DNA from 3 places in the Cytobacillus sp. QJM3NY_8 genome. Region 2 is predicted to be linked to each of the others. Evidence: a T-box and tRNA genes for the amino acid it is inferred to sense, from the RefSeq annotation. Region 2 holds a T-box; the other regions hold tRNA genes.
What was found. The T-box of region 2 lies ahead of ileS (isoleucine--tRNA ligase). A T-box ahead of a tRNA ligase gene usually reads a tRNA of that ligase, here a tRNA-Ile.
Positions count from the first base shown of each region.

Region 1: it encodes a tRNA-Ile, which carries the amino acid that the T-box ahead of ileS (isoleucine--tRNA ligase) is inferred to sense. The anticodon was not compared.
Region 3: it encodes a tRNA-Ile, which carries the amino acid that the T-box ahead of ileS (isoleucine--tRNA ligase) is inferred to sense. The anticodon was not compared.

Region 1 covers NZ_CM149681.1:28,546-35,902, reverse strand. The annotation lists rRNA gene AC0VZ9_RS00175 (23S ribosomal RNA) at 1-1,167, opposite strand, end outside; tRNA gene AC0VZ9_RS00170 (tRNA-Ala) at 1,398-1,473, opposite strand; tRNA gene AC0VZ9_RS00165 (tRNA-Ile) at 1,485-1,561, opposite strand; rRNA gene AC0VZ9_RS00160 (16S ribosomal RNA) at 1,651-3,200, opposite strand; gene AC0VZ9_RS00155 (pro-sigmaK processing inhibitor BofA family protein) at 3,473-3,736, opposite strand; gene AC0VZ9_RS00150 (YaaL family protein) at 3,858-4,076, opposite strand; gene recR (recombination mediator RecR) at 4,094-4,690, opposite strand; gene AC0VZ9_RS00140 (YbaB/EbfC family nucleoid-associated protein) at 4,852-5,175, opposite strand; gene dnaX (DNA polymerase III subunit gamma/tau) at 5,198-6,895, opposite strand; RNA gene ffs (signal recognition particle sRNA large type) at 7,034-7,298, opposite strand.
Region 2 covers NZ_CM149681.1:1,835,400-1,842,756, reverse strand. The annotation lists gene pyrR (bifunctional pyr operon transcriptional regulator/uracil phosphoribosyltransferase PyrR) at 1-442, opposite strand, end outside; gene AC0VZ9_RS09665 (RluA family pseudouridine synthase) at 652-1,563, opposite strand; gene lspA (signal peptidase II) at 1,535-2,032, opposite strand; gene AC0VZ9_RS09655 (hypothetical protein) at 2,112-2,399, opposite strand; gene ileS (isoleucine--tRNA ligase) at 2,600-5,371, opposite strand; T-box leader at 5,468-5,730, opposite strand; gene AC0VZ9_RS09645 (DivIVA domain-containing protein) at 5,782-6,300, opposite strand; gene AC0VZ9_RS09640 (YlmH family RNA-binding protein) at 6,554-7,327, opposite strand.
Region 3 covers NZ_CM149681.1:9,143-16,499, forward strand. The annotation lists gene gyrA (DNA gyrase subunit A) at 1-367, shown strand, start outside; gene AC0VZ9_RS00040 (HD-GYP domain-containing protein) at 455-1,537, shown strand; rRNA gene AC0VZ9_RS00045 (16S ribosomal RNA) at 1,875-3,424, shown strand; tRNA gene AC0VZ9_RS00050 (tRNA-Ile) at 3,514-3,590, shown strand; tRNA gene AC0VZ9_RS00055 (tRNA-Ala) at 3,602-3,677, shown strand; rRNA gene AC0VZ9_RS00060 (23S ribosomal RNA) at 3,932-6,867, shown strand; rRNA gene rrf (5S ribosomal RNA) at 6,947-7,063, shown strand.

The sequences.
Region 1 (7,357 bases), 1.8 Mb from region 2:
CGGAGTCACTCGACCAGTGAGCTATTACGCACTCTTTAAATGGTGGCTGCTTCTAAGCCAACATCCTGGTTGTCTAAGCAACTCCACATCCTTTTCCACTTAACGTATACTTTGGGACCTTAGCTGGTGGTCTGGGCTGTTTCCCTCTTGACTACGGATCTTATCACTCGCAGTCTGACTCCCATGGATAAGTCTTTGGCATTCGGAGTTTGTCTGAATTCGGTAACCCGATGGGGGCCCCTAGTCCAAACAGTGCTCTACCTCCAAGACTCTTACTACATGAGGCTAGCCCTAAAGCTATTTCGGAGAGAACCAGCTATCTCCAAGTTCGATTGGAATTTCTCCGCTACCCACACCTCATCCCCGCACTTTTCAACGTGCGTGGGTTCGGGCCTCCATCCAGTGTTACCTGGACTTCACCCTGGACATGGGTAGATCACCTGGTTTCGGGTCTACGACCACATACTCATTCGCCCTATTCAGACTCGCTTTCGCTGCGGCTCCGTCTCATCAACTTAACCTCGCATGTAATCGTAACTCGCCGGTTCATTCTACAAAAGGCACGCTATCACCCATTAACGGGCTCTAACTACTTGTAGGCACACGGTTTCAGGATCTCTTTCACTCCCCTTCCGGGGTGCTTTTCACCTTTCCCTCACGGTACTGGTTCACTATCGGTCACTAGGGAGTATTTAGCCTTGGGAGATGGTCCTCCCTGCTTCCGACGGGATTTCTCGTGTCCCGCCGTACTCAGGATCCACTCTGGAGGGAACGAAGTTTCAACTACAGGGCTTTTACCTTCTCTGGCCGGCCTTTCCAGACCTGTTCATTTACCTCGTTCCTTTGTAACTCCGTGTAGAGTGTCCTACAACCCCAAGAGGCAAGCCTCTTGGTTTGGGCTAATCCCGTTTCGCTCGCCGCTACTCAGGGAATCGCGTTTGCTTTCTCTTCCTCCGGGTACTTAGATGTTTCAGTTCCCCGGGTCTGCCTTCTATACCCTATGTATTCAGGTAAAGATCCTATCCCATTACGGATAGGGGGTTTCCCCATTCGGAAATCTCCGGATCAAAGCTTACTTACAGCTCCCCGAAGCATATCGGTGTTAGTACCGTCCTTCATCGGCTCCTAGTGCCAAGGCATTCACCGTGCGCCCTTTCTAACTTAACCTACTTCGGCCGCTGATCGACTGCGGATCTCTGCGTCAGCTCTCTCGCTCCGGTGCTCACTCGGTCGCTTCCTTGATCTCCTTTTGCCGCTCATCGTCCTCATGGTTTGTGCTCTTACTTATTTTCAAAATAAGAGAAAAAAACTAAGATGGCGATTACTCGGTTATTGCTTCTTCATTAACATTATCTAGTTTTCAAGGAACAAAAAATAACGAATGGATTCGTTATGGTTGGTGGAGCCTAGCGGGATCGAACCGCTGACCTCCTGCGTGCAAAGCAGGCGCTCTCCCAGCTGAGCTAAGGCCCCATTATATGAGATGGTGGGCCTAAATGGACTCGAACCATCGACCTCACGCTTATCAGGCGTGCGCTCTAACCAGCTGAGCTATAGGCCCACATAATAGGTAAAGTATTAAAATGTGAGAGGTTGAACTCTCAAAACTGAACGAACAAAACGCGTCACGTTTCATGTAAATATCCTTAGAAAGGAGGTGATCCAGCCGCACCTTCCGATACGGCTACCTTGTTACGACTTCACCCCAATCATCTGTCCCACCTTAGGCGGCTGGCTCCAAAAGGTTACCCCACCGACTTCGGGTGTTACAAACTCTCGTGGTGTGACGGGCGGTGTGTACAAGGCCCGGGAACGTATTCACCGCGGCATGCTGATCCGCGATTACTAGCGATTCCGGCTTCATGCAGGCGAGTTGCAGCCTGCAATCCGAACTGAGAATGGTTTTATGGGATTCGCTTAACCTCGCGGTCTCGCAGCCCTTTGTACCATCCATTGTAGCACGTGTGTAGCCCAGGTCATAAGGGGCATGATGATTTGACGTCATCCCCACCTTCCTCCGGTTTGTCACCGGCAGTCACCTTAGAGTGCCCAACTGAATGCTGGCAACTAAGATCAAGGGTTGCGCTCGTTGCGGGACTTAACCCAACATCTCACGACACGAGCTGACGACAACCATGCACCACCTGTCATCCTGTCCCCCGAAGGGGAACGCCCTATCTCTAGGGTTGTCAGGAGATGTCAAGACCTGGTAAGGTTCTTCGCGTTGCTTCGAATTAAACCACATGCTCCACCGCTTGTGCGGGCCCCCGTCAATTCCTTTGAGTTTCAGCCTTGCGGCCGTACTCCCCAGGCGGAGTGCTTAATGCGTTTGCTGCAGCACTAAAGGGCGGAAACCCTCTAACACTTAGCACTCATCGTTTACGGCGTGGACTACCAGGGTATCTAATCCTGTTTGCTCCCCACGCTTTCGCGCCTCAGCGTCAGTTACAGACCAAAGAGTCGCCTTCGCCACTGGTGTTCCTCCACATCTCTACGCATTTCACCGCTACACGTGGAATTCCACTCTTCTCTTCTGCACTCAAGTTCCCCAGTTTCCAATGACCCTCCCCGGTTGAGCCGGGGGCTTTCACATCAGACTTAAGGAACCGCCTGCGCGCGCTTTACGCCCAATAATTCCGGACAACGCTTGCCACCTACGTATTACCGCGGCTGCTGGCACGTAGTTAGCCGTGGCTTTCTGGTTAGGTACCGTCAAGGTACCGGCAGTTACTCCGGTACTTGTTCTTCCCTAACAACAGAGTTTTACGATCCGAAAACCTTCATCACTCACGCGGCGTTGCTCCGTCAGACTTTCGTCCATTGCGGAAGATTCCCTACTGCTGCCTCCCGTAGGAGTCTGGGCCGTGTCTCAGTCCCAGTGTGGCCGATCACCCTCTCAGGTCGGCTACGCATCGTTGCCTTGGTGAGCCGTTACCTCACCAACTAGCTAATGCGCCGCGGGCCCATCTGTAAGTGATAGCCGAAACCATCTTTCAGCTTTCCCTCATGTGAGGAAAAGAATTATCCGGTATTAGCCCCGGTTTCCCGGAGTTATCCCAGTCTTACAGGCAGGTTGCCCACGTGTTACTCACCCGTCCGCCGCTGACTTCAGGGAGCAAGCTCCCATCTGTCCGCTCGACTTGCATGTATTAGGCACGCCGCCAGCGTTCGTCCTGAGCCAGGATCAAACTCTCCATATAAGAGTTGATTAAGCTCATAAGTTGTCTTTTCAAAAAAGACTAAAGAATTAACGTTGACGTTTTTGTTCGTTCAGTTTTCAAAGATCAATCCGCCGCTTGAGGCGACTTTATTAATATATCATTCTCACGAATCAATGTCAACATCTTTTTTAAGATGTTTTTATCGCGTCGTGGTGACGACTTTTAATATATTACCACCGTTAAAAAGAACTGTCAACAGAATCACTAAAAAAAATTAAAAAAGAAAAAAGCCGCATTAAACGGCTGTACAATTAAATAATCCATGTCTGTATGGCAACGAGTGCAAACAATCCAGGAATGCCTAGAAATCCGGAAATGGCCGAAGTGGCCAGGTTTATGGGAACATGTATGCCAGCCTGATTGCCGAATGCATTTAAGAAAAATAGAAAGAGGGCTCCTATGATCAGTTTAATGGCTCCCTGCCCTATAAATCTTACTGGCTTTACTGGAGCTCCTATAAATAGAAGCAATAAGATTAACCCTCCTAAAATGGAGATCACTGCAATAGGGTCCAAAAGAAAAATCCTCCTTTCAGGAAACTTGTACTACTAATTTATGATTAGCGCGTACAAAAAAGACCTTGGAGGAGGACAAGTATTTTGTAATGATTGATTTTCTTTCCGCAATGGGAACAAACTACATTCTGACTCTTACATTTCTCTTTTTAGCTTCCCTGAAAAGAAAAAAGTACTTAGCTTCGGCCAGCTTCGCCTGGCTGATTGCTTCCGGGGATGGATCAAAGCTCTTTTCCACTAGCGATTTCTGGTTGTTCCAATCTGTTTTCAATCTGTTCAGCTGCTCCAAAAGCTTCTCATCAAACTCGCTTCGAAGCCATCCTTTCCTGCGAAAAAACATAAATTCCGCCTCCGTACTTAAACTTCTCTTCTGCCTTCTAATGCTTTTGATAGCGTTACTTCATCAGCATACTCTAAGTCTCCGCCCACTGGCAGGCCATGGGCAATCCGGGTAGCCTTTATGCCGGATGGCTTAATCAGGCGGGAGATATACATGGCTGTTGCTTCCCCTTCGATATTAGGATTGGTGGCAAGAATAATTTCCTGTACTGTTTCATCCTGAAGCCTTTTCAATAAATCAGGAATATTGATATCTTCCGGCCCTATTCCATCCATCGGTGAAATGGCTCCGTGAAGGACATGATAAAGTCCGTTATATTCCTTCATCTTTTCCATGGCAATAACATCTTTCGGATCCTGGACCACACAGATTACTGACCGGTCGCGTCTCTGGTCCTCACAAATATAACACGGGTCCTGATCAGTGATATGGCCGCAGACAGAGCAGTAAGATAAATTTCTTTTCGCATTGACAAGCGCCTTGGCAAAATCCAGCACAGTATCTTCTTTCATACTTAAAACAAAAAACGCCAGACGCGCAGCCGTTTTTGGGCCGATTCCGGGCAATTTCATAAAGCTGTCAATCAGCTTTGATATTGGTTCAGGATAGTGCATGTATAATTCCTCCTATATGAAAAGGAAAAGCGCCGCGAGCATGACTGACTGATGAAGATTCCCATCAGTCTATGTTCGCTGGCGCTCAGCCTGTCCGTTCTTTCGTGCATACCTCTATTATAGATAAAACATGCAAGAAAGCACTCGTTCAGGACGTTTTATTAAAACATTCCCGGCAGGTTCATTCCTTTAGTAAATTGGCCCATTGTGTCGTTTGTTAAGTCATCCGCTTTTTTCAGTGCATCGTTCGTTGCCGCCAGAACAAGGTCCTGAAGCATATCAATATCTTCCGGATCAACAACTTCTTCTTTGATGTTTACTTCTAATACTTGTTTATGTCCGGATACAATGACAGTCACCATTCCGCCGCCAGCTGTTCCTTCAATTCTTTTTTCGCCAAGCTCTTCCTGTGCCTGAGCCATCTTCTTTTGCATTTTCTGCATTTGTTTCATCATATTTTGCATATTTCCCATTCCACCGCGCATTTTACATACCTCCAGCTATTTTCTATTCTTTAATTTCAATTAGTTCAGCGCCAAATAATTTGACCGCTTCAGCCACATGGGGCTCTTCCTCATTTCTGCCGAAGCCCTCACCAGACTCATCTCCGTCACGCTGGCTGCGCAGGAAATCCTCCCTGACACTTTGCCATTGTTCATCCGGAATGCCAACCAGCTGCAATCTCTTGCCTAATAGCTCAAACATGACATTCGCCAGTGTATCCAGGAATTTCGCATTATCCATGGCCATCTGACAGTGGATTTCATATTTGAACTTTACGATAAGAGCTGTTTCGGATGCGGCAACAGGTTCTGCTTCATTGAGAAGCGCTGCCTGAGAGCGCATCTGGTTTTGAACAAGCAGATTCAGCATTTCACCCCAGCGGCTTTTTACAGCCACCAGGTCGTTTTTCGTTGCCTGCTTCAGGACTTCATTCACTTTTCCTACTGGTGCCTGGAATCCTTTACGTGAACTTCTCTGCGGTTTTTTCTGTACAGCAGGAGCTCCATCATCTTTCACCGCTATGCCGTTTTTCTTTAATTCCGCCAGCTCATGCTGAAGCTGTTCGATTTTTTGCATCAGCGGCTTGATGTCTGCAGACTGTCCTGATTTCTCTCGCTGTTCAAGCTGGCACAGCTTCACAATCGCCACCTCCAGGAAAATCCTCGGATGGTTGGTCCATCGCATTTCCTGCTGGGCTTTGTTCAGCACCTCAATCAGTTCATAGAGCTCTTCCGGCTCGACTTCCTGGGCAAGCTGCTGGAATTCTTCATCAAGCATGACTCTTTCCAATGATTCCTCCAGCCTTGGAGCTGCTTTATATAAGAGCATATCCCGGTAATACAGGATAAAGTCTTCTATAAAACGGGCTGGATCTTTCCCCTGAAAAAGGAGCTCTTCCAGAAATCCCAGCCCGGATGCGGCATCCCTGTCTTTAACCGCTCTTGCCAGCTTATTCAGAAACCCTTGTGACACAGCACCTGTTACAGACAGGGCATCTTCAACTGTAACACGATCCTGGCTGAAGGAAATTGCCTGGTCAAGCAAGCTAAGGGCATCACGCATACCGCCTTCTGCGGCTCTCGCAATGATCTGCAGTGCCTGGTCCTCATATGCTGCACCTGTTTCATCCGCAATCAGCTTCATTCTCCCTGTTATCGCCTGAGCCGTAATCCGTTTAAAATCGAATCGCTGGCACCGGGAAATTATCGTCAGTGGAATTTTATGAGGCTCTGTAGTGGCTAAAATAAATATGACATGCTTAGGCGGCTCTTCAAGCGTCTTTAACAGGGCATTGAAAGCGCCAATGGAAAGCATATGTACCTCATCGACGATGTAAACCTTATACTTTACAGCGTTCGGGGCATATTTCACTTTGTCCCTGATATCCCTGATTTCTTCTACACCATTATTGGATGCAGCATCAATTTCAATGACATCAGGAATAGAACCGTCTGTAATGCCTCTGCAGGCAGCACACTCATTGCACGGTTCAGTAACCGGAGCCTTCTCGCAGTTAACAGCCTTTGCGAGAATTTTAGCTGCACTTGTTTTACCTGTTCCGCGGGGGCCGGAAAACAGATAGGCGTGTGATATCTTCTCCTGAAGCAGGGCGTTTTGCAAAGTCTTTGTCACATGTTCCTGTCCGACGACATCGATAAACTGCTGCGGACGCCAAACACGATATAAAGCTTGATAACTCACTGACACGCCCCCTTCCTATGTATAGTCCTTTATCTATTATAACGTATCTATTTTCCTTTTTACAAAACCTAGAGCGAAATAAATTACAACAAAAAACCCATCCTGCAAAAGGATGAGTTTTATTTACAATATAAACTGCCGTGCACCTTCCGTCGACTGACGCCCATAGGCGTTACTTAAGCAGTTAGCTCGGCCCAGGCAACCCTGCGGCACATGGGAGCTTCCACTTAATGCTGCTTCCTTCCGGACCTGACATGATTCATGGATTCCCATTGCGCAGGACCCGGGCGTCAACACCACTTACTTAAGGCAGGCCCTACAGGACATCAGCCTCGGGAAGGGATTCAGCCTCGCTAGAGCGGATTGCGAGTACAGGGCACCGCTACCTCCCCGCCTAGCACGGCAAAGTTGATACCATATTTAGTTGCGTCTTTGTCCGACGCATTTATAAGTATACTAACA
Region 2 (7,357 bases):
CTCTTATCGGAAGCTCTCTATGGCCCCGGTCCACGAGTACTGCCAGCTGAATCTGCGATGGCCTTCCGATGTCAATCAGCGCATCAAGAGCGGCTCTGACCGTTCTTCCTGTATAAAGAACATCATCGACCAAGATCACTTTCTGATCATTTATATCTTTTGGAACATCTGAGCCTTTGACTAGCGGCTCCTGATTATCAGTCTTTTTTGTAAGATCATCTCTATAGAGAGTGATATCAAGTTCGCCTACATCAATTTTGGCACCTTCTATTTGTTCGATCCGCTCGGCCAGGCGGTTCGCCAGGTAAATCCCCCTTGTGCGGATTCCAATCAGGATGCAATGTTCGATCCCTTTATTTTTCTCTATGATTTCATGAGCTATCCTTGTCAGCGCTCTCCTGATTGCCTGGTCATCCAAAACAATTGCTTTTTGCTGCGGCATTCTGACTCACCTCTATTATCTGATTCTCTTCTGTTAATGTTATATATAAAAAAACCCTCTCACCGATCGGGCGAGAGGGTAAACGATTCTGATGCTGCAGAATAAGGGATACAAATTTCCTTATTCAATCCGTTTCCTTCCCAGCCTCACGGGACTGTTTTAAAGGACTTATTCAACTATTGTCATCTTAAAGCACAATTAGACAATTGTCAACGATTATTTGCCAGTTTATCTAATAGCTCCTCGAAATAAGCAGGTATAGATGCCTCAAATTCCAGGTACTCTCCTGTTCTTGGATGTTCAAATCCAAGAACACCTGCATGCAGTGCCTGTCCGCCAATATCAAGAGTCTTTCTTGGACCGTATTTAGGATCTCCTGCCAGAGGATAGCCAATATATTTCATATGAACACGGATTTGATGAGTTCTTCCCGTTTCCAGCTGGCATTCCACCAGTGTGAAATCCCTGAAACGCTCCAGGACCTGAAAATGAGTAACCGCATGTTTTCCATTGTCAACAACGGTCATGCTTTGACGGTCTTTGGGATCGCGGGCAATAGGCGCATCAATCGTACCATAATCATGGGGAATAACTCCATGAACAACGGCACGGTACTTACGTGTAACCGTTTTATTCATCAGCTGGTTCACAAGACTTTCATGTGCCATATCATTCTTAGCAACCATAAGAAGTCCTGATGTATCTTTATCGATTCTATGAACGATTCCTGGCCTCATAACCCCATTAATTCCTGAAAGATCTGTGCAATGTGCCATAAGTCCATTAACAAGAGTGCCAGTACCATGCCCGGCTGCCGGATGGACCACCATTCCTTTTGGTTTGTTTACCACCAGGACATCTTTATCTTCATAATAAATATCCAGATCCATTTTTTCCGGCACGACATCTAATTCCTCAGGTTCAGGAATTGATATTTCAATTTTATCATTTGCCGTACATTTGTAATTGGTTTTCGGCTTCTGCCCATTTACAAGGACATTGCCGTCTTTGATCCATTGCTGAACCTGCGTTCTTGACCAATCCGCATTCAGTGTGGATAACACTTTATCTATTCTTTCTCCTGCCTGTTCATCAGGAATGATGTGTTCCATTTTCTCCATAAGATTTCTCCTTTTTCTTTGCTTCTCTCTCTTCAAGCAGCATCTGAATCATCAATAATCCTACACCAATGACCAGTGCCGAGTCAGCAATATTGAAAACGGGAAAGTCATAGCCAAAAATATAAGTGTTTACAAAATCCACCACTTCTTTTCGAAATACCCTGTCAATAAAGTTTCCAATCGCTCCGCCCAGCATCAGGCCCAAAGAGACTCCAAGAAGCAATTTGCCTTTGGCTGCTTTTTGAATGTAATAAATGATACCAATTATGACAATAACGGTTATTACGTAGAAAAACCACATTTGCCCCTGCAGGATGCCCCAGGCAGCGCCACGGTTGCGGTGCGATGTAATATAAAGAAAGTCCTCAATAACTTTAACACTTTCCCCTAATTCAAAGTTCTTAACAATCAGCCATTTCGTAAACTGATCAAGTGCTATCACGAACAATGCAATTATGTAATAAAACACAAAGGCAACCCCCAAATCTCATATCATTACCTTTGCATTTTAGCACAAACTGAATAAAAAACACAGCACACGCCTAAACTCAGTGGAAAATAGATTTTCTGTAGAATTTCCCAAGCCTGCTGCAATCCTCCATTGTTTTTAAAGTAGGGATCATATGAAGCAAATCTGACGGGAGCAGCTCACCTGAAATTTCACATATGCCAAAGCTTCCAGTTTCAATTTTGCTGAGTGTTTGCTCGATATCATGCAGTTCTTCCAATAAAATAGGTTTTATCAAAGCGGAACTATTGCCTTCCATTAGTCTTTCCAATATTTCCTGTCTTGTATTACGGAGTTCTGTATATAGCCCTTCTGCCTTTGCATCCATGCAGTTTCCTCCGTTCTATAATGTTTACTTTATTATCTTCTCGGAACGGATTTCAGACACGGGCAAACTTTTAGCAAACGGCACAACATTTAGTGAAGGTGGAATTATTTATAAAATGGATTTCGCATTCGCCTTAGGATAAAAAAGAACGTCATTTATCAAAAAAACAGTCCCCCAAATATTTGAGGGACTGCAGGTATTTAAGCCAAGTGGCTATAATTATTCTTTACAACCTCAGCACAGCGGGGGCAAAGAGTGTCATAGCCTTCTGTCTGGCCAACTTCTGGAGTAACTGTCCAGCAGCGATCACATGTTTCGCCTTCTGCTTTGGAAACCACAATTGCAGTATTTTCAAATTTCACGGCATTTTCAGGTGCATCTGACAGGCTGCCTGCAACCTCAAATCCAGAAACGATAAAGATTTGCTGAAGATTTTCCTGAATTGAATCCAGCAGGCTCTTTGCTTGATCGTTTACATAAAGTGTCACTTTAGCAGTCAGAGATTTGCCGATCACCTTTTCATTACGCGCTTCCTCCAATGCTTTAAGAACATCATTGCGAAGCTTCATAAATGCAGTCCACTTTTCTTCCAGCTGTTTCGCGTTCGGAAGCTCTTGATATTCAGGCATATCCGTCAATTGTACACTTACTTCCTTCACATTCGGAATAAAGCTCCAAACTTCATCTGAAGTATGGGAAAGGATAGGTGCAACAAGTTTTGTCAAAGCAATAAGGCTCTCATATAAAACAGTTTGGATAGCACGGCGTTCTGCATTATCTTTCGCTTCAATGTATAGGACATCTTTAGCAAAATCAAGATAGAATGCACTTAGATCCAATGTACAGAAATTATTGACAGCATGGTAGATGCTGGCAAATTCATAGCGGTCATAAGACTCGCGAACATTCTTGATCAGTTTATTCAGCTTAACAAGCATAAACTGGTCAACTTCACGCAGGTTTTCAAATGAAACCGAGTCTGTTGCCGGGTTAAAATCATCCAGATTTCCAAGCAAGAAGCGGAACGTATTGCGGATCTTTCTATATACTTCTGCAACCTGCTTCAGAATAGCATCAGATACCCGGACATCTGCCTGATAATCAACTGACGCCACCCATAAACGCAGAATGTCAGCACCAAGCTGATTCATGACTTTTGCCGGAACAACTACGTTTCCGATGGATTTACTCATTTTTCTTCCTTCGCCATCAAGTGTGAACCCGTGGCTCAGGACACCTTTATAAGGAGCTTTGCCTGTTACTGCTACAGCAGTTGAAAGTGAAGAGTTAAACCAGCCTCGGTATTGATCAGAGCCTTCAAGGTATAAATCTGCAGGACGCTGTAAATCGTCGCGCTCTAAAAGAACTGCCTGATGGGAAGAACCGGAATCAAACCACACGTCCATGATATCCGTTTCTTTTGTAAACTGGCCATTCGGGCTTCCTGGATGTGTAAATCCTTCAGGCAGCAGTTCTTTCGCTTCTCTCTCGAACCAGATGTTCGAACCATGTTCACGGAAAAGATTAGACACATGTTCAATTGTTTCATCTGTGATAATTTCTTCTCCATTTTCCGCATAAAAGACAGGAATTGGCACGCCCCATACACGCTGTCGGGAGATGCACCAATCACCGCGGTCCCTGACCATGTTAAATAGTCTTGTCTCGCCCCATGCAGGATACCAATTTGTTTCCTTAACAGCTTCCAGAAGTTCATTGCGGAAATCTTTAATGGATGCAAACCATTGGGCAGTAGCACGGAAAATAACTGGTTTTTTCGTTCTCCAGTCATGCGGATAAGAGTGAGTAATAAAAGTAAGTTTTAATAAAGCCCCGGCTTCCTCAAGTTTTTCAGTAATCGGCTTATTGGCTGCATCATAGAATAAACCTTCAAAGCCAGGAGCTTCACTAGTCATGTTTCCTTTATCATCAACCGGGCATAATACGTCTAACCCGTATTTCATGCCTACATGGAAATCGTCTTCCCCATGGCCAGGAGCAGTGTGAACACACCCAGTACCAGCATCAGTTGTAACATGCTCACCCAGCATGACAAGGGAATCACGGCCATAAAGGGGATGCTCGGCAACTACATTTTCGAGGTCGGTCCCTTTTACTGATTGGACAACTTTATAGTCTTCCCATTCAAATTCTTTAGCCACTGAAGCCAGTAAATCTTCAGCAACCATAAACTTTTTGCTGTTTGCCTCAACTACACTATAGGTAAGGTCCGGATGAATTGAAATTCCAAGGTTTGCCGGAATAGTCCATGGAGTAGTAGTCCAGATGACAATATGAGTGTCCTGATCTAATACGTTCTTGCCATCTTTTACTTTAAAAGCAACATAGATGGACGGTGAACGCTTATCTTTATACTCAATTTCAGCTTCAGCCAGAGCTGATTCAGATGATGGTGACCAATATACAGGCTTTTTACCTTTGTAGATATAGCCTTTTTTCGCCATTTCCCCAAATACTTTTATTTGCTGGGCTTCGTACTCAGGCTTTAGAGTGATGTATGGATTCTCCCAGTCACCGCGGACGCCTAAGCGCTTAAATTGACCGCGCTGGCTGTCAATCTGCTCGTATGCATACTCTTCACAAAGCTTGCGGAACTCAGCAATACTCATTTCTTTACGCTTTACGCCTTTGTTTGTCAAGGCCTGCTCAATTGGCAAACCATGTGTATCCCAGCCAGGAACATATGGAGCATTATAGCCAGTCATTGACTTAGAGCGTACGATGAAATCCTTTAAGATTTTATTCAGCGCATGGCCGATGTGGATGTCGCCATTCGCATATGGAGGACCATCATGCAGAACAAACATTGGACGGCCTTTGGTCCGTTCCTGGACCTTCTCATAAATATTCATCTCTTCCCATTTTGCCTGAATTTCTGGTTCGCGCTTTGGAAGATTGCCGCGCATTGGGAATTCGGTTTTTGGCATTAATAAACTATCTTTGTAATCCATTCCTTTGCCTCCTGTTTATAACTCATTAAATACCATGATAGCCAATGAGAGCTGATAAAAACCACAGTAAAATACAAAAAAAACCTTCCCATCCCAAAAAGGGACGAGAAGGTTGTATTCTCCCGCGGTACCACCCTTGTAGATGAAAAATGATTATGTTTCATCCGCTCAAAGAATTCTTAACGTGAATGAACCGCCTTGGCCTACTGATGGTTATACGTTCGGCAAGGAACTCAAGGGTGATTTTCCAGCTTTTGCTTATACCCGGGCTTCCACCATCCCCGGCTCGCTTACAGAGTAAGAATGCCATTCTGTACATAAGCTTTGAAAGACTGTACTGTCCCTCTCATTGTTGATAAACATCGTATTTTACTTTGTTTTAAAATTATATGCGATATTTCCAGCTTTCGTCAAGCCAGTGATTCTTCTTCTTCTCTTAATGACTTAAGTTCAGTGGAATCCAGCTTATATTCCATTAAATGATCCCAATCATCGTTGTTTAGCATATCCAGCTGTGCTTCAACAAGCATCTTGAAACGTGTTCGGAATACTTTGGACTGTTTCTTTAAATCTTCAATATCCAGTGCGATTTTTCTCGCTTTAGACAGGGATTCGTTCACAATTCTGTCAGCATTCTTTTCAGCTTCTTTAATGATTAGCTTCGCTTCTTTATGGGCATTGCGCTTTACTTCCTCTGCTGCTTCCTGTGCAACCACAATAGATTTATTAAGTGTTTCTTCAATTGTAGTAAAGTGGCCTATGCGTTCGTTTGTATCATTGAGCTTTTCTTCAAGCTCCTTTTTTTCCCTGATCAGGATTTCGTAGTCCTTTATGATCTGGTCGAGGAATTCGTTTACTTCATCTTCGTCATAACCGCGGAATCCTTTGCTGAATTCCTTGTTATGAATATCTAACGGTGTTAATGGCATGTGTGCCACCTCCCAGGTCTGTTGATCTTATGTAAATTGGTTTGAGCCTGCTGGTTCATTTTAATTATAGCAGACTCCGTAGTCTTTTGATTATTTATTCGACAGGTTGTTTCAAATTCCTTCAAGATTATAAAAAATTTTATCTGTTTGCTTAAGTGTTGACTTCCGCTGCAGGCACTCAGCGACGGCGGGCTTCCGGCAGCCTCCTGAGTGCGCTGACCCCAGTAGTCTCGCTCCATACTTCGCATATAGGCTATCTCTGCCTCCCAGCAATAATCCTCCATTTGTCCTTCTTTGTTTTCCCATCTATATCTATGATTTTGGAACGGCCTTGACCCCTGACTGAGATGATGTCGCTTTGCTGGCATTCAAATGAGGGGTTTTCTATTTGCGTCCAATTGACTTTGACTAATCCCTGCTGGATATAGAGCTGGGATTTTTGCCTGGAGATATTGTAGATGGCTGAGATGACTGTATCCAATCTCAGGGATGAAGAGGTGATGGAGCTTTCTTTCCACACTTCTGCTGATTGGATTGCCTCTGAAAAGGGCAGTTTTTTCAGGGACACGGAAGCTCTGCCAATTGACTGCAGCTGCAGGCTGATGTAATCTTCAATTTCTTGTGCTGCAAAAAACTGGATTCTGTCGTCTTCAAAAAGGATATCACCGAATTTCCCTCTTTTTAGCCCTAGAGACATTAGACTGCCCAGGACTTGCGGGTGTTCTATGGTGACAAACTTTTTTGGGTATTCCAGTTCAAACAGCCGAATTTGAAAATCTCCCTCATCGCTTTCATAGTAATCCGGAAATATGAGGGCTCTCTTTCTCTCAGCATTTGGAGTTCCGCCAAATAAAGCAAATAAGATTCCGGCATGCTGCCCTATGACGCTTTTAAGGATTTGCTGCTCCCTTGGGTCAAGAAAATCAGTAAGCTTTGGTGCATATGTATTTTCTACAAGGTCTTTCCAGTTAAGAACCTGATCGATAAATTCTTTTTCTTCCGGCCGGAAGTGCTGATAAATGGTCATCTTTAAGGAACCTCCTTTTTACACAAATAA
Region 3 (7,357 bases), 1.8 Mb from region 2:
AAAACGCACTCCTGCCGGAGAATACCGTGTTCAGGGAAGAGGCGGTAAAGGAATCAAGACCTGCAACATCACAGATAAGAACGGAAGCCTCGTTTCCATGAAAGCTGTCACAGGAGAAGAAGACGTTATGCTTATTACAACAGGCGGCGTACTAATCCGAATGGCAGTGAACGATATTTCCACTATGGGAAGAAACACGCAAGGTGTCAGACTCATCCGTATAAATGAAGATGCTGACGAAGCGGTATCCACTGTAGCAAAAGTTGAAAAAGAAGAGGAAAAAGATGAAGAAGAATTAACAAAGCCTCTTGAAGATGCCAATTCACTTCCTGAAGAAGAAGTAAATGGAGATAATAGCGAAGAATAAATTTTAAGGAACACAGATTTGTGTTCCTTTTTTTTGTCCAAATAATGTAAAATGGTATAAAAGACTCATTACATATGGGGTGTAGAAATGGTGCGAGTACCTATACAGGAATTAAGAGAGGGCTGTATTTTAACAGAGGATGTTTTCAGTTTGACGAATCGCCCTATTATCAGCCAAAAAACAGTGCTGACGAAGGAACTGCTGGATATTATGAAAATATTCCTGATTGATGAAGCGGAAGTTGAAACCACCATGGTTAACGGAAAGCCTTTTGCTTCTGCAGGAAGCTTGGAAGAAGCTGAGGAACTGACAGAATCAAATGAATTAGGTTTTTTAAATACATTCTTAACAGGTGTTCAAAACTTCAAAAGAGAATTTGTGTCCTGGCAATCAGGTCTTCCGGTGGATATTGCAAAAATAAGAAATATTATGATTCCGCTGATTGAAAAAATGGAGAAAAGCCCCTCCGGAATCTTCTCCCTGCATCACCTTTCTACGAATGAAGATTATTTATATCAGCATTCTGTAGCCGTGGGAATGATCAGTGCCTTTATAGGGAAAAAACTGAGTTTGAATAAGGGGGAAATTGTCCAGCTTGCCCTGGGAGGCTGCCTGGCAGATGCAGGTATGGCGAAGATAAACCCATCCATCCTGCATAAAAGCACTTCATTAAACTCCGAAGAATTTGAAGAAATAAAAAGGCATTCAACCCTTAGCTTTAAAATGGTTCAGAATATATCTCTATTAAGAGAAAGCACTAAAATCGGCATTATCCAGCACCATGAGCGGCTGGATGGCAGCGGCTATCCGTTTGGAGAACAAAGCAGCAAAATCAATCAGGCTGGGAGAATCATTGCCGCAGCGGATGCATTTCATGCTATGACCTCTCAAAGACTCTACAGACGGAAACAATCTCCATTTAAAGTGCTTGAAATGCTGATTCAGGATAGCTTCGGCAAATATGACATCCCATCCATTCAAGCTCTGGGTTCCGGCATCATGAACTTTTCCATTGGCAGTATGGTGAAGCTCTCAGATGGCCAGACGGCAGAAATACTTTTTATAGAAGGTAAATCACCTACGAGACCGCTTGTGAAACTGGTAGAAACCGGCGAAATAATTCAATTAGAGAAAAACCGCCAGTTATATATTGATGAAGTATTAAAATGACTGCATACCGCGGTCTTTTTTATTTGGCTCTGCTAAGACTCGATGCTGAATACAACAGACAAATTAAACAGACCTTACTTTTGAAAAAAGATATAGATTCTATTAAAAAGTGCTTGCAATTAATAGATAAGAGCTGGTATACTAATTCAAGTCAGCAAGAGATGAACATCATCATTTGATGAGATAAAAAAACTTGTTGACATTGATTATCAGAAATGATATATTAATTAAGTCGCCTCAAGCGGCAGATTGATCTTTGAAAACTGAACGAACAAAAACGTCAACGTTAATTCTTTAGTCTTTTTTGAAAAGACAACTTATGAGCTTAATCAACTCTTATATGGAGAGTTTGATCCTGGCTCAGGACGAACGCTGGCGGCGTGCCTAATACATGCAAGTCGAGCGGACAGATGGGAGCTTGCTCCCTGAAGTCAGCGGCGGACGGGTGAGTAACACGTGGGCAACCTGCCTGTAAGACTGGGATAACTCCGGGAAACCGGGGCTAATACCGGATAATTCTTTCCCTCACATGAGGGAAAGCTGAAAGATGGTTTCGGCTATCACTTACAGATGGGCCCGCGGCGCATTAGCTAGTTGGTGAGGTAACGGCTCACCAAGGCAACGATGCGTAGCCGACCTGAGAGGGTGATCGGCCACACTGGGACTGAGACACGGCCCAGACTCCTACGGGAGGCAGCAGTAGGGAATCTTCCGCAATGGACGAAAGTCTGACGGAGCAACGCCGCGTGAGTGATGAAGGTTTTCGGATCGTAAAACTCTGTTGTTAGGGAAGAACAAGTACCGGAGTAACTGCCGGTACCTTGACGGTACCTAACCAGAAAGCCACGGCTAACTACGTGCCAGCAGCCGCGGTAATACGTAGGTGGCAAGCGTTGTCCGGAATTATTGGGCGTAAAGCGCGCGCAGGCGGTTCCTTAAGTCTGATGTGAAAGCCCCCGGCTCAACCGGGGAGGGTCATTGGAAACTGGGGAACTTGAGTGCAGAAGAGAAGAGTGGAATTCCACGTGTAGCGGTGAAATGCGTAGAGATGTGGAGGAACACCAGTGGCGAAGGCGACTCTTTGGTCTGTAACTGACGCTGAGGCGCGAAAGCGTGGGGAGCAAACAGGATTAGATACCCTGGTAGTCCACGCCGTAAACGATGAGTGCTAAGTGTTAGAGGGTTTCCGCCCTTTAGTGCTGCAGCAAACGCATTAAGCACTCCGCCTGGGGAGTACGGCCGCAAGGCTGAAACTCAAAGGAATTGACGGGGGCCCGCACAAGCGGTGGAGCATGTGGTTTAATTCGAAGCAACGCGAAGAACCTTACCAGGTCTTGACATCTCCTGACAACCCTAGAGATAGGGCGTTCCCCTTCGGGGGACAGGATGACAGGTGGTGCATGGTTGTCGTCAGCTCGTGTCGTGAGATGTTGGGTTAAGTCCCGCAACGAGCGCAACCCTTGATCTTAGTTGCCAGCATTCAGTTGGGCACTCTAAGGTGACTGCCGGTGACAAACCGGAGGAAGGTGGGGATGACGTCAAATCATCATGCCCCTTATGACCTGGGCTACACACGTGCTACAATGGATGGTACAAAGGGCTGCGAGACCGCGAGGTTAAGCGAATCCCATAAAACCATTCTCAGTTCGGATTGCAGGCTGCAACTCGCCTGCATGAAGCCGGAATCGCTAGTAATCGCGGATCAGCATGCCGCGGTGAATACGTTCCCGGGCCTTGTACACACCGCCCGTCACACCACGAGAGTTTGTAACACCCGAAGTCGGTGGGGTAACCTTTTGGAGCCAGCCGCCTAAGGTGGGACAGATGATTGGGGTGAAGTCGTAACAAGGTAGCCGTATCGGAAGGTGCGGCTGGATCACCTCCTTTCTAAGGATATTTACATGAAACGTGACGCGTTTTGTTCGTTCAGTTTTGAGAGTTCAACCTCTCACATTTTAATACTTTACCTATTATGTGGGCCTATAGCTCAGCTGGTTAGAGCGCACGCCTGATAAGCGTGAGGTCGATGGTTCGAGTCCATTTAGGCCCACCATCTCATATAATGGGGCCTTAGCTCAGCTGGGAGAGCGCCTGCTTTGCACGCAGGAGGTCAGCGGTTCGATCCCGCTAGGCTCCACCAACCATAACGAATCCATTCGTTATTTTTTGTTCCTTGAAAACTAGATAATGTTAATGAAGAAGCAATAACCGAGTAATCGCCATCTTAGTTTTTTTCTCTTATTTTGAAAATAAGTAAGAGCACAAACCATGAGGACGATGAGCGGCAAGGAGATCAAGGAAGCGACCGAGTGAGCACCGGAGCGTACTTCAGTACGTGAGGAGCGGAGCGAGAGAGCTGACGCAGAGATCCGCAGTCGATCAGCGGCCGAAGTAGGTTAAGTTAGAAAGGGCGCACGGTGAATGCCTTGGCACTAGGAGCCGATGAAGGACGGTACTAACACCGATATGCTTCGGGGAGCTGTAAGTAAGCTTTGATCCGGAGATTTCCGAATGGGGAAACCCCCTATCCGTAATGGGATAGGATCTTTACCTGAATACATAGGGTATAGAAGGCAGACCCGGGGAACTGAAACATCTAAGTACCCGGAGGAAGAGAAAGCAAACGCGATTCCCTGAGTAGCGGCGAGCGAAACGGGATTAGCCCAAACCAAGAGGCTTGCCTCTTGGGGTTGTAGGACACTCTACACGGAGTTACAAAGGAACGAGGTAAATGAACAGGTCTGGAAAGGCCGGCCAGAGAAGGTAAAAGCCCTGTAGTTGAAACTTCGTTCCCTCCAGAGTGGATCCTGAGTACGGCGGGACACGAGAAATCCCGTCGGAAGCAGGGAGGACCATCTCCCAAGGCTAAATACTCCCTAGTGACCGATAGTGAACCAGTACCGTGAGGGAAAGGTGAAAAGCACCCCGGAAGGGGAGTGAAAGAGATCCTGAAACCGTGTGCCTACAAGTAGTTAGAGCCCGTTAATGGGTGATAGCGTGCCTTTTGTAGAATGAACCGGCGAGTTACGATTACATGCGAGGTTAAGTTGATGAGACGGAGCCGCAGCGAAAGCGAGTCTGAATAGGGCGAATGAGTATGTGGTCGTAGACCCGAAACCAGGTGATCTACCCATGTCCAGGGTGAAGTCCAGGTAACACTGGATGGAGGCCCGAACCCACGCACGTTGAAAAGTGCGGGGATGAGGTGTGGGTAGCGGAGAAATTCCAATCGAACTTGGAGATAGCTGGTTCTCTCCGAAATAGCTTTAGGGCTAGCCTCATGTAGTAAGAGTCTTGGAGGTAGAGCACTGTTTGGACTAGGGGCCCCCATCGGGTTACCGAATTCAGACAAACTCCGAATGCCAAAGACTTATCCATGGGAGTCAGACTGCGAGTGATAAGATCCGTAGTCAAGAGGGAAACAGCCCAGACCACCAGCTAAGGTCCCAAAGTATACGTTAAGTGGAAAAGGATGTGGAGTTGCTTAGACAACCAGGATGTTGGCTTAGAAGCAGCCACCATTTAAAGAGTGCGTAATAGCTCACTGGTCGAGTGACTCCGCGCCGAAAATGTACCGGGGCTAAACGTATCACCGAAGCTGTGGATTGACATCTTACGATGTCAGTGGTAGGAGAGCGTTCTAAGGGCGTTGAAGCCAGACCGCAAGGACTGGTGGAGCGCTTAGAAGTGAGAATGCCGGTATGAGTAGCGAAAGATGGGTGAGAATCCCATCCACCGAATGCCTAAGGTTTCCTGAGGAAGGCTCGTCCGCTCAGGGTTAGTCGGGACCTAAGCCGAGGCTGAAAAGCGTAGGCGATGGACAACAGGTTGATATTCCTGTACCACCTCTTTACCGTTTGAGCAATGGGGGGACGCAGGAGGATAGGGTAAGCACGCTGCTGGATTAGCGTGTCCAAGCAGTTAGGCCGGTAACGAGGCAAATCCCGTTACCACATAGGCTGAGCTGTGACGGCGAGGGAAATTTAGTACCGAAGTTCCTGATTCCACACTGCCAAGAAAAGCCTCTAGCGAGGGAAAAGGTGCCCGTACCGCAAACCGACACAGGTAGGCGAGGAGAGAATCCTAAGGTGAGCGAGAGAACTCTCGTTAAGGAACTCGGCAAAATGACCCCGTAACTTCGGGAGAAGGGGTGCTCATTAGGGTGAATAGCCCTGATGAGCCGCAGTGAATAGGCCCAGGCGACTGTTTAGCAAAAACACAGGTCTCTGCGAAGCCGCAAGGCGAAGTATAGGGGCTGACGCCTGCCCGGTGCTGGAAGGTTAAGAGGAGAGGTTAGCGCAAGCGAAGCTTTGAATCGAAGCCCCAGTAAACGGCGGCCGTAACTATAACGGTCCTAAGGTAGCGAAATTCCTTGTCGGGTAAGTTCCGACCCGCACGAAAGGCGTAACGATCTGGGCACTGTCTCAACGAGAGACTCGGTGAAATTATAGTACCTGTGAAGATGCAGGTTACCCGCGACAGGACGGAAAGACCCCGTGGAGCTTTACTGTAGCCTGATATTGAATTTTGGTACAGCTTGTACAGGATAGGTAGGAGCCTGAGAAGCCGGAGCGCCAGCTTCGGTGGAGGCGTCGGTGGGATACTACCCTGGCTGTATTGAAATTCTAACCCGCGCCCCTTATCGGGGCGGGAGACAGTGTCAGGTGGGCAGTTTGACTGGGGCGGTCGCCTCCTAAAAAGTAACGGAGGCGCCCAAAGGTTCCCTCAGAATGGTTGGAAATCATTCGCAGAGTGTAAAGGCACAAGGGAGCTTGACTGCGAGACCTACAAGTCGAGCAGGGACGAAAGTCGGGCTTAGTGATCCGGTGGTTCCGCATGGAAGGGCCATCGCTCAACGGATAAAAGCTACCCCGGGGATAACAGGCTTATCTCCCCCAAGAGTCCACATCGACGGGGAGGTTTGGCACCTCGATGTCGGCTCATCGCATCCTGGGGCTGTAGTCGGTCCCAAGGGTTGGGCTGTTCGCCCATTAAAGCGGTACGCGAGCTGGGTTCAGAACGTCGTGAGACAGTTCGGTCCCTATCCGTCGTGGGCGCAGGAAATTTGAGAGGAGCTGTCCTTAGTACGAGAGGACCGGGATGGACGCACCGCTGGTGTACCAGTTGTCTTGCCAAAGGCATCGCTGGGTAGCTATGTGCGGAAGGGATAAGTGCTGAAAGCATCTAAGCATGAAGCCCCCCTCGAGATGAGATTTCCCATAGCGTCAAGCTAGTAAGATCCCTGAAAGATGATCAGGTTGATAGGTCAGAGGTGGAAGCGTGGCGACATGTGGAGCTGACTGATACTAATCGATCGAGGACTTAACCAAGTTATATGGTTAATACTCGGCAAATACTTCTTCATACATTATCTAGTTTTGAGGGAACGAAGTTTCTTCAACCAAATAGTCCGGTGGCGATAGCGAGAAGGTCACACCCGTTCCCATACCGAACACGGAAGTTAAGCTTCTCAGCGCCGATGGTAGTTGGGGGCTGTCCCCCTGTGAGAGTAGGACGCTGCCGGGCATATGAAAGAGCACCTGATGGGTGCTCTTTTTTTGTATGTGGATGATTTATTAATCCAAATATCTTCTTACTCATCTTTTTATGAAAAATGCATATATGCGTCATTTCAGCTAAAAAAATGCGCCACTTTCACTCATATATGTGCCAAAATTAAATGATATGCGCCACTCTTTATTCCGCCGTCTGTTTTAAAAGTCAAATCTGTTTTCAGCAAAGATGAAGTGTGCCAAATGTGAAATAAAAATCAAAACATGCGAGATAAAATCGAATTCCTGCTAGTTAAATCAAAAACCT